2 regions of the Streptococcus sp. 5905 genome follow, and region 1 is predicted to be linked to the other one. Evidence: predicted binding sites of a transcription regulator. Region 1 holds the regulator's gene; the other holds the start of a gene.
What was found. Region 1 encodes NrdR, which represses ribonucleotide reductase genes. Its sites were predicted from a motif close to ACACNATATATNGTGT; they were not measured.
Positions count from the first base shown of each region.

Region 2: the regulator NrdR is predicted to act here: its motif matches at 4,906-4,921, upstream of nrdD (anaerobic ribonucleoside-triphosphate reductase).

Region 1 is NZ_VMLC01000001.1:350,063-357,448, forward strand. Features, by position in the region: gene queC (7-cyano-7-deazaguanine synthase QueC) at 1-2, opposite strand, end outside; gene trxA (thioredoxin) at 206-520, opposite strand; gene HT680_RS01680 (DUF4649 family protein) at 536-757, opposite strand; gene HT680_RS01685 (MarR family transcriptional regulator) at 854-1,234, opposite strand; gene HT680_RS01690 (CidA/LrgA family protein) at 1,431-1,805, shown strand; gene HT680_RS01695 (LrgB family protein) at 1,802-2,497, shown strand; gene HT680_RS01700 (hypothetical protein) at 2,529-3,263, opposite strand; gene HT680_RS01705 (ABC transporter ATP-binding protein) at 3,279-3,974, opposite strand; gene HT680_RS01710 (GntR family transcriptional regulator) at 3,979-4,344, opposite strand; gene nrdR (transcriptional regulator NrdR) at 4,484-4,957, shown strand; gene HT680_RS01720 (DnaD domain protein) at 4,958-6,121, shown strand; gene dnaI (primosomal protein DnaI) at 6,122-7,018, shown strand; gene HT680_RS01730 (NADPH-dependent oxidoreductase) at 7,015-7,386, shown strand, end outside.
Region 2 is NZ_VMLC01000003.1:192,291-199,676, forward strand. Features, by position in the region: gene HT680_RS06595 (phosphoribulokinase) at 170-835, opposite strand; gene nrdG (anaerobic ribonucleoside-triphosphate reductase activating protein) at 832-1,428, opposite strand; gene HT680_RS06605 (GNAT family N-acetyltransferase) at 1,434-1,934, opposite strand; gene HT680_RS06610 (GNAT family N-acetyltransferase) at 1,944-2,444, opposite strand; gene HT680_RS06615 (hypothetical protein) at 2,489-2,629, opposite strand; gene nrdD (anaerobic ribonucleoside-triphosphate reductase) at 2,641-4,848, opposite strand; gene HT680_RS06625 (damage-inducible protein CinA) at 4,965-6,521, opposite strand; gene HT680_RS06630 (hypothetical protein) at 6,558-6,701, opposite strand; gene cls (cardiolipin synthase) at 6,776-7,386, opposite strand, start outside.

The sequences.
Region 1 (7,386 bases):
ATAGTACTCCTTCCAAAATGGGAAATGTTCAGAGCACGCAAAAAGCTCCCTTGAGGGGAGCTAAAAAATACCAAGTAGAGGTTTTTTTTAGCGATGGCATGTCCCAAACATCGTAATATTCTACCTACAGTCTAGCATATTTTTTGAAAAATGGCAAAGGGCAAGAAAAAAGAGACCAAATGAATCCACTTGGTCTCTCGTGTGATTAACTTAATTCAGCAACGATGGCCTTGATTTGTTCTGCTGTGTGAACACCTGCGACTTGTTTAACCACTTGGCCGTCTTTTTTGAAGAGAAGGGTTGGGATAGACATGATTCCAAAAGCACGAGCTGTGTTTGGATTTTCATCAACGTCCATTTTAACGATTTTCAAGACATCTTCTGAAAGTTCTTCAGACAATTTATCCAAGATCGGACCTTGCATGCGACATGGACCACACCAAGTTGCCCAGAAATCGACCAAGACCAAACCGTCTTTTGTTTCTTGTTCAAATGTTGCATCTGTAATTGCTTTTGCCATTGTATTTCTCCTTTTTTAGTTATATTGGCTTAAATCTTGTTTCATGAGATAGAAGAAGACATCTCCATAAGTCCCATGGTAGTCCAAATCATGACCATTGTAAGTTAATTTTTGGACAGTGTAGTAATCCGCGACGCCGATAAGGCAGGCTTGTTGAGAACGTTCAAATTCTTCATAAGATTCGAAAGTCATAGTTCTCTCTTGTTTGCTGGCGTCTAGGTAGGTAATTTCGATCATATAAAACTCCTTTATTCGATCTTGACTTTATTGTACTCCTTGAACAGAGGAATGTCAAGAAAAATGATTGCGCACGCAACTTTTTTAAAAATCGGATTAAGAAATGAAGTCAAGACTGGTTTCCAGTCTTTCTTCGACAGCTTTTTGCAGGTAGGCTAGAGTTGTTTGTCCTTCGTCAGTCAGACAGATAAAACTAGCTCGTCTATCCTGATCGCAACATCTGCGACTAAGCAAACCACAGTTTTTCTCTTCTAGTCGAGCCACCATTCGAGAAACAGCGCTCGGGCTGAGATGGAGTTTATCTGGCAGGTCAATCTGCCGTAAGGATTTTTCATCAGCTAGGTCCAGATAGTAGAGCAGATAAAACTCTTTCAAAGTCAGCCTTTGTTCACTCTGCTGGGCAATGGTTTCTTCTAACAAGGCTTCTATTTCCTTTTGACGGCGATTGTAGTCAAACCACTTTTCCAAATAGGTCATTGCTTTCTCCTTTCTTTTCAAAGTAAAAATCACAAAGTCATTACTGATTGTCTTTGTAACACAAGATGATTGCGCATGCAATGATTATACTACTTTTAACTAATCCTTGCAAGAAAGAAAAATTTCGGTATTTCCTTGAAATTTTCTGAAAAAAGAGTAAACTGGTATGCAAGAATTCTATTTCAAGGAGTTTGAGATGAAGTTATATGTTCAATTAATGATTCTCTTTGTGATTTCTCTTATTGGTGAAGGGATTTCCAGTTTCTTTCATCTGCCTATCCCAGGCAGTATTATCGGTTTGATTATTCTTTTTCTAGCCCTGCAATTCAAGTGGCTGAGGACCAGACATGTCAATATGGTCGGAAATTTCTTGCTGGCCAATATGACCATTCTCTTTTTGCCACCAGCAGTGGGAATCATGGAAAAGTTTGATGTGATTGCCCCCTATCTCTTGCCCATTGTCTTGATTGTCTTTTTTGCGGCTGTCATCAACATTATCCTCATCGCCCTAGTGGTTCAGTTCATCAAGAGACGGTTTGAAGGAGATTATGAGAAAGGAGATGCCAAATGAGCGAATTTGTATCCAATCCTCTGTTTGGGATTGCATTGTCTATCCTAGCTTATCTAGTGGGGATGTTGATTTACAGACGTTTTCCCCATCCATTGACGACGCCTTTGCTTTTGTCAGCTATTTTCATTATCATCTTTCTAAAGGTGACGGGTATTTCTTACCAAGATTACTACCAAGGTGGGGTTTATCTGAATAACTTGATAGTCCCATCAACAGTGGCTCTAGGGATTCCGCTTTATAAGAGTTTTCACTTGATGAAGCACCATGCTCGGAGTATTCTCTTTGGTAGTCTGCTAGCAGTAGTTGTCAATACTAGCTTCACTGCCATAGTGGCGAAAATCTTTGGCATGGACTTTTTCCTAGCCATTTCTCTCTTTCCCAAGTCAGTGACAACCGCCATGGCAGTGGGGATTACAGAAAAATTGCAGGGTTTGACGACTGTGACCTTGGTCGTCGTAGTGGCAACTGGGATTTTAACTAGTGTTATTGGACCAACCCTTTTAAAGTGGTTGAAAATTGATGATCCAGTGGCTGTAGGTCTTTCCCTTGGAGGGACAGGTCATGCTGTCGGAACGGGAACGGCCTTTCGATACGGCTCTGTAGCAGGCGCCATGGGTGGCTTGGCTATCGGTGTCACCGGTATTCTCTACGTCTTTGTCAGTCCCATTGTAGCCAGTTTGATATTGAGTTAAAGAAAAACCCAGCTTTCTAGCTGGGCATTTTTTATTGCAAGTTAACCTTATTTTTCAAGATATAGTAGGTTCCGAGGTAGTAGATAATTGCTAGAATGAAATCTTTGAGGATATCAACGCTAATTAGGAGGTTAAAATCATAATCCATTCGGAAGAAGATAGAAATATAGCCAATCACGATGTTAATCACGATATAGGCTAAAATTCCCATAGCGGTACGATACTCGTTAAATAGTTGACCAATTGAGATGCAAAGGTAAATAGATAAAATCCAAGTAATTGAACCCACCAGAAGAGAGAGGGCATAGAGCCAACCGTAGCCGAGATAAGGAGAGATAAATCGATAGAGGAGTGGCAAATCTTTCACTACAGGGGTGAGTGAGAAGATAATAATGATACTCAAGATAAATATAATATAGCTTATGATTGACCAAATGAGAGCACCCAGTAATTTGGCGGTGATGATTTGGTGTTCAGAGACGGGCAGAGTCAATGTCAGATAGCCCTGACGATCGTAGACACTTCCCTTGAAGCGTCGAACGATTAGAAAGATCGTCGCGATCCAGAGAGTAACGCTGAGCCCCCCAAAAACTAAGATCAGAAAACCTAACAGATAGTAGGGCTCATTACCATAGCTAGTGTAGGTCTGACTAATACCAGAAATGGATGCACCAATCAAAACCGAAATTGCAAGCACAGCACCGTAGAGAGCTAGATACCATTTGTTAACATTTTTAAATTCATAACGAACTAAATTCCAAAACATAATAATCTCCTTTGTCTAAGCCTTGAACTCCTGGCGGAAGAGCTGGTCAATCGACTCACCTGACTCATAACGAATATCATCAACATTTCCTTGACGGACGACTTTTCCGTTATTTAGGAAGATGATTTCGTCCAAGATCGGCTCAATATCTGAAATCAAGTGGGTAGAAATCAAAACAGTTGAAGTTGGTGAGTAGTTGTTGATGATGGTATTGAGGATATAATCACGGGCAGCCGGATCCACACCACCAATCGGTTCGTCGAGCACGTAGAGACGAGCTTCACGGCTCATAACGAGGATGAGCTGAACCTTTTCCTTGTTCCCTTTTGACAATTTCTTGAGACGACTGTTTTCATCAATGCCAAGATCTGCTAAAAGATGCTGAGCCCGCTCAAGATTGAAATCTTGGTAGAAAGTTTTAAAGTAGGTCAGTGCTTCTTTGATTTTCATCTGTTCATTCAGATAAGTCGTGTCTGGTAGATAAGAGACAATGGCTTTGGTAGCAGGACTTGGGTCCATGTTGTTAATGAGGACACGACCTTGGTCTGGTTGGAGAAGTCCGTTGATCAGCTTGATCAAGGTTGTTTTTCCAGATCCGTTTGGACCGAGAAGCCCGACGATTTTTCCAGCGGGAATCTCAAGGGAAACATTGTTAAGGGCTGCTGTAGCCCCATAGGATTTGGATACATTTTCAAATGCTAGTAATGTCATAATTTTACACTCCTTTGATGTATTCGCTAAGCACACTTGGCAGTTCTTCTTTTTGATACCCGAATTGAAGCATGCCCGTTACAAAGTTTTTCAGTTGCTCCTCAGAAAGCTGTTTGCGGGACTGAACGATGAGATCTAAGTCCTCAGTGACAAAACGACCAGTAGTCCGCTTGCTATAAACGAAGCCCTCGCGCTCAAGATCAGACAAGGCGCGCTGAATTGTGTTGGGATTGACCCCAGCCTCGCTCGCTAGTTCCCTTACGGTTGGGAGCTGTTGGTTGGGTTCCAGTTCATGGGAAACAATCTGTAATTTGATTTTTTCCATAATCTGCAAATAAATGGGTTTTGTATTATCAAATGACCAGGACATCATAGTCTCCTTTCTTTTTCTTTATTGTTCTAATTAAATAATACAATAAAACAAAAAACTTGTCAAGTAAAAATAAGAATTGTTTTGGGAATTGCTCAAAAAATGGTATAATGAAAAGAAAACGACAAGGAGGAGAAGCATGCGTTGTCCAAAATGTGGGGCTACCAAGTCTAGTGTTGTTGATAGCCGTCAAGCCGAAGAAGGAAATACCATCCGTCGAAGACGTGAGTGCGACGAGTGTCAGCATCGTTTTACAACCTATGAACGAGTTGAAGAACGAACGCTGGTTGTCGTCAAAAAAGACGGTACACGAGAACAGTTTTCAAGAGATAAAATCTTTAATGGGATTATCCGCTCAGCCCAGAAGCGCCCTGTTTCGAGTGATGAAATCAACATGGTGGTCAATCGCATCGAGCAAAAACTCCGTAGTCGCAGTGAGAACGAGATTCAAAGTGAATACATTGGAGCCTTAGTCATGGAAGAATTGGCAGAGCTTGATGAGATTACCTATGTTCGTTTTGCCAGTGTTTACCGTAGCTTTAAGGATGTGAGTGAGTTGGAGAGTCTGCTCCAGCAGATCACCCAATCCTCAAAAAAGAAAAAGGAAAAATAGATGAAACCAAATGACCGTTTTTCTTTTCTAAAGAATAATCGGGTGTCGCAAGATACCTCTTCCCTGGTGCAGTGCTACCTCCCGATTATCGGTCAGGAGGCGCTGAGCCTCTATCTATATGCCGTTACCTTTTGGGATGGAGGTCAAAAAGAACACCTTTTTGCCAACATTCTTAATCATTTGGATTTCGGGATGAATACGCTCCTCCAGTCTTTTAAAATCTTATCTGCTGTGGACTTGTTGACTCTTTATCAGAAGGGGGAAGTATATGAATTGCAGCTTCATTTTCCCCTTTCAAGTCAGGAATTTTTAAGTCATTCTGTCTATAGTAGACTTTTGGAGAGAAAGATTGGGGATACAGCTGTTTCTGCTATGAAACAGGCTCCAAGTGAGGGAGAAGAACTTTCTGTTTCTTTGAGTCAAGTCTTTCCAACCCTGACCGAAGAAGTGACCCCAAGCGAGTCTAAAAGCAAGTTAAAAAATGATTTTGATTTGGAATATTTTCAGCGCCTGATGGCTCGAGATGGTTTGCGTTTTGAAAACGAGCAGGCGGATGTTTTGGAATTGTTTGCCATCGCAGATGAAAAAAAATGGACCTGGTTTGAAACCTATCAATTAGCCAAGGCGACAGCTGTAGCTCAGGTTATTTCAGTCAAACGCATGCGTGAAAAGATTGCGCAAAAGCAGGTTTCTTCTGACTTTAGCCCCAAAGAAATGACCATTATCAAGGAAGCCAAAACCAAAACTCCCCTACAATTTTTAGCGGAAATCAAGCAAACTCGTAAGGGGAACATCACCCAGAGCGAACGGGAACTTCTTCACCAGATGGCATCTTTAGGCTTGTTGGACGAAGTCATCAATATCGTCTTACTTTTAACCTTTAACAAGGTTGATTCGGCCAATGTCAATGAAAAATATGCTATGAAAGTCGCAAACGACTATGCCTATCGCAAGATTCGGACAGCAGAGGAAGCCGTGCTTCGGATTCGAGAACGTCAGCAAAAAGGGCAAGAAGACCAGAAAAATAAGGCTAGTTCAACGAAGACAAATGTTCCTAAGTGGAGTAATCCAGAATACAAGAATCAAACCAGTGAGGAAACTCGTCTGGAATTAGAACGTAAAAAACAAGAAATGTTAGCCCGATTAGAAGAAGGAGGAGACTAGATGGAAAGTGTTGGTGACGTTATTAAACGTCAGTCAAGTCGTTTTCAGTATCAGGAACTAGTCCAGCAGATTATGAAGGACCCAGATGTAGCGGCTTTTATCCAGAAAGAATCCCTCAGCCCAGAGGAGTTAAATCGTAGCATCTCCAAGTTCAACCAATATATCACAGAACGGGACAAGTTTCTTCGCGGGGATGCGGACTATATAGCGCGTGGCTACAAGCCTATCTTGGTCATGAATCACGGTTATGCGGATGTATCTTATGAAGAAACACCGGAACTAATCGCGGCTGAAAAAGAGGCAGCTATAAAGAATCGTCTCAAGTTGATCAATCTACCAGCAAGTCTCAAGAAAGCGAAGTTGGCTCAGATTGACCTAGATGACTTAGGTCGTTTGCCGATTTTTGAGAGACTCTATGCCTTTGTAGACCTTTACCCAAGCATCCGAAAAGGCCTCTATCTGTACGGAGATTTTGGTGTTGGTAAGAGTTTCATGATGGCGGCTTTGGCTCACGACTTATCTGAAAAACGTGGTGCTTCAACAACCATTCTCCACTATCCAAGTTTTGTCATTGATGTGAAAAATGCTATCGGTGAAGGAACTGTGAAGACCTTGGTGGATGAGATCAAGTTAGCAGAGGTCTTGGTCTTGGATGATATTGGTGCAGAACAGTCTACCCCTTGGGTGCGTGATGAGATTCTCCAAGTTATTCTCCAGTATCGCATGCAGGAAGATTTGCCGACCTTTTTTACTTCCAACTTTAATTTCCAAGATTTGGAAAAACATTTTGCCAAAGGAAAGAATGGAAATGACGAGACTTGGGAAGCTAGACGGGTTATGGAACGAATCCGTTATTTAGCAGAGGAAACAAGACTAGAAGGAGAAAATCGCCGATGACAGAAACCATTAAACTGATGAAAGCTCATACTTCAGTTCGTCGCTTTAAGGAGCAAGAAATTCCTCAAGCAGACTTGGACGAGATTTTAACTGCTGGACAAATGGCGTCATCTTGGAAAAATTTCCAATCCTACTCTGTGATTCTTGTACGCAGTCAGGAGAAGAAAGATGCTCTTTATGAATTGGTTCCGCAGGAAGCCATTCGTCAGTCAGCAGCCTTTTTGCTCTTTGTTGGTGACTTGAATCGAGCTGAAAAGGGAGCAAGCCTTCATACAGATACTTTCCAACCTCAAGGGGCAGAAGGTCTCCTCATCACCTCGGTAGATGCGGCTCTTGCTGGTCAAAATACCCTGCTTGCGGCTGAGAGT
Region 2 (7,386 bases), on a different contig from region 1:
GAAAACCGACGCGCGTTGCGTGGCAATGCAACCGAGCGTGTCGCAACCTCTTGCATCAAAGCTAAGGCTGTAATTTACAGCACCATAATAGAATAACACAAAGCCCCTGCGATTGCAAGGGATTTGTGAGCTTTTTTTCGTTTTTTTAGGATGAAACTGTTTTCCTTTTTCATCTTTCCAAAATTACGGATTTATATCTATAAAAAACCGTCTTTTCGTGTGTCATTTTGACCTTGAATGTATCTTCTGATTGATCTACTAAAATGTCCGCTTTAGACTCGGTTTCTCTATAGTATCGCAGATATTGCTCCCGTCTCATCTGATGGCTAGCCAATATAAAGGAAGCATCGCGATTTCTCATAGTCGTATCTCTAGCTAGACGCCTCTTTAATTCTGTTTCTTCATCCGTGTAAAAACAGATGGTTTTATCAAAGAGTTCCTTGGGTAGAAAGCCCACAGACATCCCTTCAACAATCAGAATTGGTTTTGAGCCAGTTAAGACTTCGCTTGGCTTCCAAGGTTCATCAATCGTCAAGATGTCCATGCCAGCCTTTAAGGCGAGAATATCTCTCTGTAAACTTGCCAGTTCATGTGCCACTGGCAGACAAGCTGTCACCTTTTGATTTGGTGCTTGCTTTGGTACTACCAGGTGACGTTCTGAAGTGATATAGGGATCTGTTTCTAGTAAATTTACTGTAGTAGAATCTAAAGCTTGGTACAATTCCTGTGCAAAGGTTGATTTACCTGAAGCCCCATGACCGCAGATCCCTAGCGTCCTAATTCTTCCCGTTTCGATCTCTGAAACCAGTTGTTCTATCAGGTCTTTTTTCTTCATTCTCTCTTCACCTGCTCATAGCTTTCTTTTCCGTCATTAAGCTTGTCCCAAATCACTACTTGCCCACTTTTGAGGGATTTTTGCACATCGATAATTCGTTGATTGGACGAACCTCGAAACTGGAGCATGAGATTGCGCTTGCTTTTATCATACCGTCCATCGACAAGGATGTCAATCAATGATAAGAGTTCCAGTTTATCTGGAGTCTCCAGCATCATTTCTTCCCAAGTGTAGCCCGTCCAGGACCAGATGTCTTTGTCTGGCAATTCCTTTCGAATGCGTTTAACGAGTGGTAAGAGAATGCCTGTATTAAGAAAAGGTTCTCCTCCCAGCAAGGTCAATCCTTGAACATAAGGTTGGGCGAGATCTTCCATGATCTGTTCTTCTAATTCTGCTGTATAGGGAATGCCTGCGTTGAATGACCAAGTCGCAACATTATAGCACCCCTCGCAGTGAAACATGCAACCTGATACATAGAGAGAGTTGCGCACACCTTCTCCATCGACAAAGTTAAAGGCCTTATAATCAATGATCCGTCCTTTACTAAGTTCCTCACTTTTCCATTCACCTGGTTTTGGTGTATTCCATGTCATGCTGTCTACTCCAAGTCTATCCAGTAACGTTCTACGCCATTGCGAACATCTTCAAACACCCCGCCATTTGATACAATCACCGCTCTACTAACAGAGTTTCCCACACTACAGGTCACAAGTGCTTTTTTGATGTTCTTTTCCTTGGCAACTTGCAGACCTTGTCTGAGGGCTTCTTTGGCATAACCTTTACCTCTTTCAGAGGGGCGGATGGAATAGCCGATATGGCCAGCATAATTCAGTAAACCCTCATTCAGTCTCAATCGCAGATTCAAAAATCCTAGAGCACGACCTACATCATCAAATGATACAAATTGAATAGAAGGAACACGATTTTCAGGCAAGTTTATTCCCATCTCTTTTTGCATATTTATTTCCAACCACTCTTCATACACAAAGTTCTCTGTATCCCAGAAACCACCATCATGAGGTGACTGTACTTGTTCAAACTCCGCAATCATCTCTAAAATCGCGTCTTTATCTTCCAAAGTTGGTCGTCGTAATTCCATAAACTCTCCTCAATCTATATCAATCCAGTAACGCTCCGTTCCGTTTCGAACATCCTCCAACTCCCCTCCATTAGCTAAGATAACAGCTCGGCTTGCTGGATTTTCTGTGCTACAAGTCACTAAAGCTCGTTTAATATTCTTTCCCTTAGCAACTTGTAGACCTTGTCGGAGGGATTCTTTCGCATAACCCTTACCTCTTTCAGATGGACGAATGGAGTAGCCAATATGGCCCCCATTTTCTAGTAAGTAGTCATTTAATCGGAGACGAAGGTTGAGAAAGCCAAGAGCCTGGCCTGCTACGTCAAAACTAACCAGCTGGATAGCAGGAACCCAGTTTTCAGGAATATTGAGTCCCGCTTCCGCTTGAAGATTTTCTTCTAGCCACTCTTCATAAACAAAATTGTTGGCGTTCCAAAACCCACCATCGTGGGCTGATTGAGTCTGTTCAAACTCTGCCACCATCTCTAAAATCGCTTCTTTATCTGCCAATATCGGTCTGCGTAGTTCCATATTCCCCTCCCACCTAAGAGAAAAGCGAGAGCGGACTCTCACTTTTATTTTTTCTTGTTCTTGTTTAAAAACTGTTCTCTGAGGTTGAGCAAGCGTTCTTTTTTACCTGTTCCACCTTTCGAGTGTTTCTCGTGATAACGGGTCACTTGTGCGCGTCCCTTATCGTCTAATTGGTATTTCCCCATTCCACTTCCTTCTAATTTGTTACTTCATGTCCGGCTGTTTTAATGGTTGAACCGTTCATGTGTTTGACACGCGCAGCGATTTCCTTGTGGCGTCCGTTAACCATCGGACGCGCTTGAGGATTTCCCAGATAACCACACGTACGTTTGACCACATCTACTGTTTTAGGGTCGCTATTGCCACAGTTGGGACAAGCAAATCCTCGCTCAGTTGGTTCAAAATCCCCCTCAAAGTCACACTTGTAGCAACGATCAATCGGAGTATTGGTCCCTAGATAGCCGACACGGTCATAGGCATAGTCCCAAACAGCTTCCAAGGCTTTAGGATTTTGTTGAAGAACTGGATACTCACAATAATGAATGAAACCACCTGACGCACCTGCTTCTGGGTAAACTTTCTCAAAGTCTAATTTTTCAAACGGTGTTGGATTTTTACGAACATCGTAGTGGAAAGAGTTGGTGTAGTATTCCTTGTCCGTGATGTCCGGAATAGAGCCGAACTTCTCTGTATCCAAGCGACAGAAGCGGTCTGTCAGACTTTCAGACGGTGTAGAGTAGATAGAGAAATGGTAACCATATTGGTCAGACCACTCTTCCACACGACGTTTCATATCGCGAATGATATCCAATGTGAATTCCTTGGCTTCAGGATTGCTTTCCCAGCTGTTTCCAAAGAAGACTGTCGCTACCTCGTACAAACCGATGTAGCCCAGCGAAACTGTCGCACGGCGATTCTTAAAGAGTTGGTCAACACTTTCTTCTTTTCCGAGACGGCGACCGAAGGCTCCGTACTGATAGAGGATAGGGGCATTCGCTGGTGTTGCTTCCTTAGTTCTTTCCACACGGTAAACCAAGGCATCTTCCGCGATATTCATCCGCTCATTGAAGATTTCCCAAAACTTATTCAGATCTCCTTCAGACTCGAGGGCAATGCGAGGCAGATTGACCGTCACAACACCTAGATTCATCCGACCTGAATTGACCTCGACACCATTTTCATCCTTCCATCCTTGAAGGAAAGAACGGCATCCCATAGGAACCTTGAAAGAACCAGTCAGTTCGATAATCTTATCATAGGACAAGACATCTGGGTACATCCGCTTGGTTGCACACTCGAGGGCCAACTGTTTGATGTCGTAGTTAGGTGAACCTTCCTCTAAGTTGAGTCCTCTTTTCAGCGTAAAGATGAGTTTAGGGAAGATAGCTGTACGGTGTTCTGAACCAAGACCCTTGATACGAATGGTCAAGATAGCTTTTTGAATTTCACGCTCAAAACGATTGGTTCCTAGACCGAAACCTAGCGAAGTAAAAGGTGTTTGTCCATTTGAAGTGAAGAGAGTGTTGATTTCATACTCGAGAGATTGCATGGCATCGTAGATATCTTTCTGCGTTTTCTTCCATGCGTAATCTTCCCGTTTCTCAGGCAAGACCCACTCTTCTGCATCCTTGAGATGTTTTTGGTAATTCTTCTCCGCATACGGAGCCAAGACTTCATCGATACGGTCAGCTGAGCAACCCCCGTACTGGCTAGAAGCAACGTTGGCGATGATTTGTGAAATTTGAGCTGTCGCAGTCTGGATAGACTTGGGACTCTCTACCTCCGCATTTCCAATCTTAAAACCATTTTCCAGCATGCCTTTAAAATCAATCAAACAGCAGTTGGTCATCGGAGTGTAGGGGCTGTAATCCAAGTCATGATAGTGGATATCCCCTTTTTGGTGAGCATTGGCTACGTGCTTAGGAAGCATTTGCAGTCCGATTGATTTCCCCACAATCCCTGCCGTCAAATCACGCTGGGTATTAAAGACATCACTGTCTTTATTGGCATTTTCATTGACAACTGCCTGATCTTTATTGAGAAGTTTATGAATGCTAAAGTTGATATCTGTCGCTTTTGAGCGCTCAAAATCCCTTTGTGTCCGATAAGTGATATACTCCTCAGCTAGCGCATATTCTTTGGCTTCAAGGAGTTCATGTTCTACGATATTTTGAATCTCGTAAATCTTGACACCTTGAGGGAAACGACTGTGAATTTCCGCAACAATACGCTCAAGCAGCCCATTTAGACGTTTTTCGACCAAGGGTGTCACATCCATGACTTTGTCAGCCGCCTTGTGGAGAGCTTTGTCAATCTTGTCTATATCAAACACTACACGTCTACCATCTCGTTTTTCAACGAACAAAGTGGGAACGGTTGCAAGGTTTTCTTCTAATACAATCATATCCAGGCTCTTTTCTATTTTTCTTCTTAAGTGATATTATACCACTCTAAAAAGAAAAATCAATATCTTGTGTTAAAAATTATAAAATTTTTAAAAATACACAAGATATTGATTTGTTATTTAGATTTATAAAGCCTGAATTCCTTACTATCCGTCTGAACAAGCTCGTATTTTTCGCTAAGTAGGCTCTCTACATCCGACCACAAGGCAACCTTTTGGTTGACCAAAATCATCTTCGGTTGATTTTCTTTCAAGTCATTGACTAGTTTCGTTTTATTCTCGTCGCTTGCAGTATAGAGTGTTGGTGTTACTAGAGAGCTTGGCGCCAAGCGTTCACTTGCGCGGTAGAAATCTGGCCGATTATCCCAAGCATAGACACGATCCTCAGAACTCGTTTGCTGTTTGACCAAGCTAGCAAGCTGCTCGCGTTCCTGATAAGTACTTGGATGCGAAATATAGCGACTCAAAACAGGTAGGAAAAGTAAATAGACTATCGCAACTAATGGTAGATAGAAATTTCCCTTGAGGTAGCGACCAAAGAGTGATGAAGAGCGAACTCTTCGTCTACTACGACTGATACGATCAGGGCTTCCTTCTTTGATGTTGGTTAACAATAACAATGTCAGAAAGGGCAAAATTGCTGCCAAACGTGAGCCATGCAAAGGTTCCTTTGAAAGAATTAATAAAGCAAGAGTTACCAGTAAACCTAAAATAGCGCCTATTGAGACAGCAGATTGTTTGGCTGGTTTAGATTGAAACAATCCTGAAAAGATCAATGTCAGAATCCCAATACCGATGGATAGCAAACCATAGAAAGCAGCATTCTCCATAAGATTGGCATTTGAAAATAGATTAAGCGTATCTATTGGATACAAAGTATGGCTAATCGCATCACCAAAAGTTCCTGTTAAGACTGTATAATAGCCAATTGGATAAAAAAGGATAGAAAATCCTAGAGCTGATGCGAAAAATTGATACAAACCATGAGCAAATTTACGCTTGGCAATATTAAATCCAAACAAACTCAAGGCAAGTGTGGTTGCAAACAAGGCTGTGGGAATAGGTGATAGGAAGAAAGCTAATGCTAAACTCATCCCAACTCGCAAGAAACCTTTATCATTACTTGGATCATCCAGATAGTCAGCCACTAGGCTAAAACTATAAAATAGAAAAGGCAAGGCCACAGCCACTGCATAGCTACCACCAAATCCCAGACTGCCTACAAGCAAATAGAAAACCAACAAAAGCTGTCTAGCCTGCTCTCCCTGACCGGTCAAGGTATCTGCGGATTTAAATAGAAAAACACCAGCTCCGAACAAGGCCAACCACTCCACCAAAGCAAAAAGAATACTCCCTTGAGAGAGATAGATTAGTACGTAATAAAGCAGTCCATTTGAGCCATAATAATCCGTGTAAATCTGCCCACTCTGATGTAGTGCCCAACCAGTATAAAGATCTTGCATCTGTTGAGGACTCACCAAACCAAAGATCAGAGGCAACATGACAGAAACAGCTGTAGCAACTAGACTCCAAATCACCATACTAAAAAATGGAAGCGGAGTTCGTTTCTTCTTACCTCGCTCCAGTCCAAATTCAGACTCTTGATCCAGTCGTTCCCGATACTGGTATCGAAATTCTTCTAGCTGTTCGTCTTTTTCCTCGTATACGTTCATTCAATTTCTCCTAGTAAGTTTATCTGTTTTAGTATATCAAAATCTTACAGGAATGTCAGCTAAGGATTGATATTTCCTTAACTTCTTATCTAGCTCAGCATAGCGTTCAATCTCTCGAAAACGGTGTAAACTGCTTGTTTGGAACTCTAGGATAAAATCATATTCTTTTTGATTTAGCATTTTCATCCTCCTGCTTATCTATTCGCAAAAAGACAAAAATAAGATCCAGCCTTGGGCTAGATCTTGGTGAATAGTTAGAGCATGGGCGCAAACAACTGAACAATTTCCTTGATCAGGCTTTGATACCAGCTTGTTTTGATGGTGTGAGGATAGATTTCTTGAGAAACTTTAAAAATCTCTTTGAAGTCCCTCTCAATATCGATGATAGACTGCGTTTTATAAAGCAAAACGCCATTTTCATAGTGGTGGAGCAAGCTCCGATAGTCAAAATTGATGGTTCCCACAGTAGCCACCTCTCCATCGACAAGCATTTGCTTGCTATGAAGAAATCCTGGACTGTACTCGTAAATGCGAACACCTGCAGATAGCAAGTCTGGATAGGCTCCCCGAGTAACCAATTGGATAATCTCCTTATCTGGGATATATGGCGTCACAATTCGCACATCTACCCCTCTCAGAGCTGCATTTTTGATACTTTCAGTTAGATCATAGTCGGTAATCAGATAAGGGGTCGTGATATAGACATAGTCTGTAGCTTGATTGATAAGGTTTTGATAGACCGTTTTTCCAACTTGGGCTCGGTAGATAGGCTTTGGCCCACTACTGTAAGGAATACAAAGCCCCATCCCATCTCTAGGTTGATTTTCGAGATGGTATTGGTCAAAATCGCTAATTTCCCCACGAT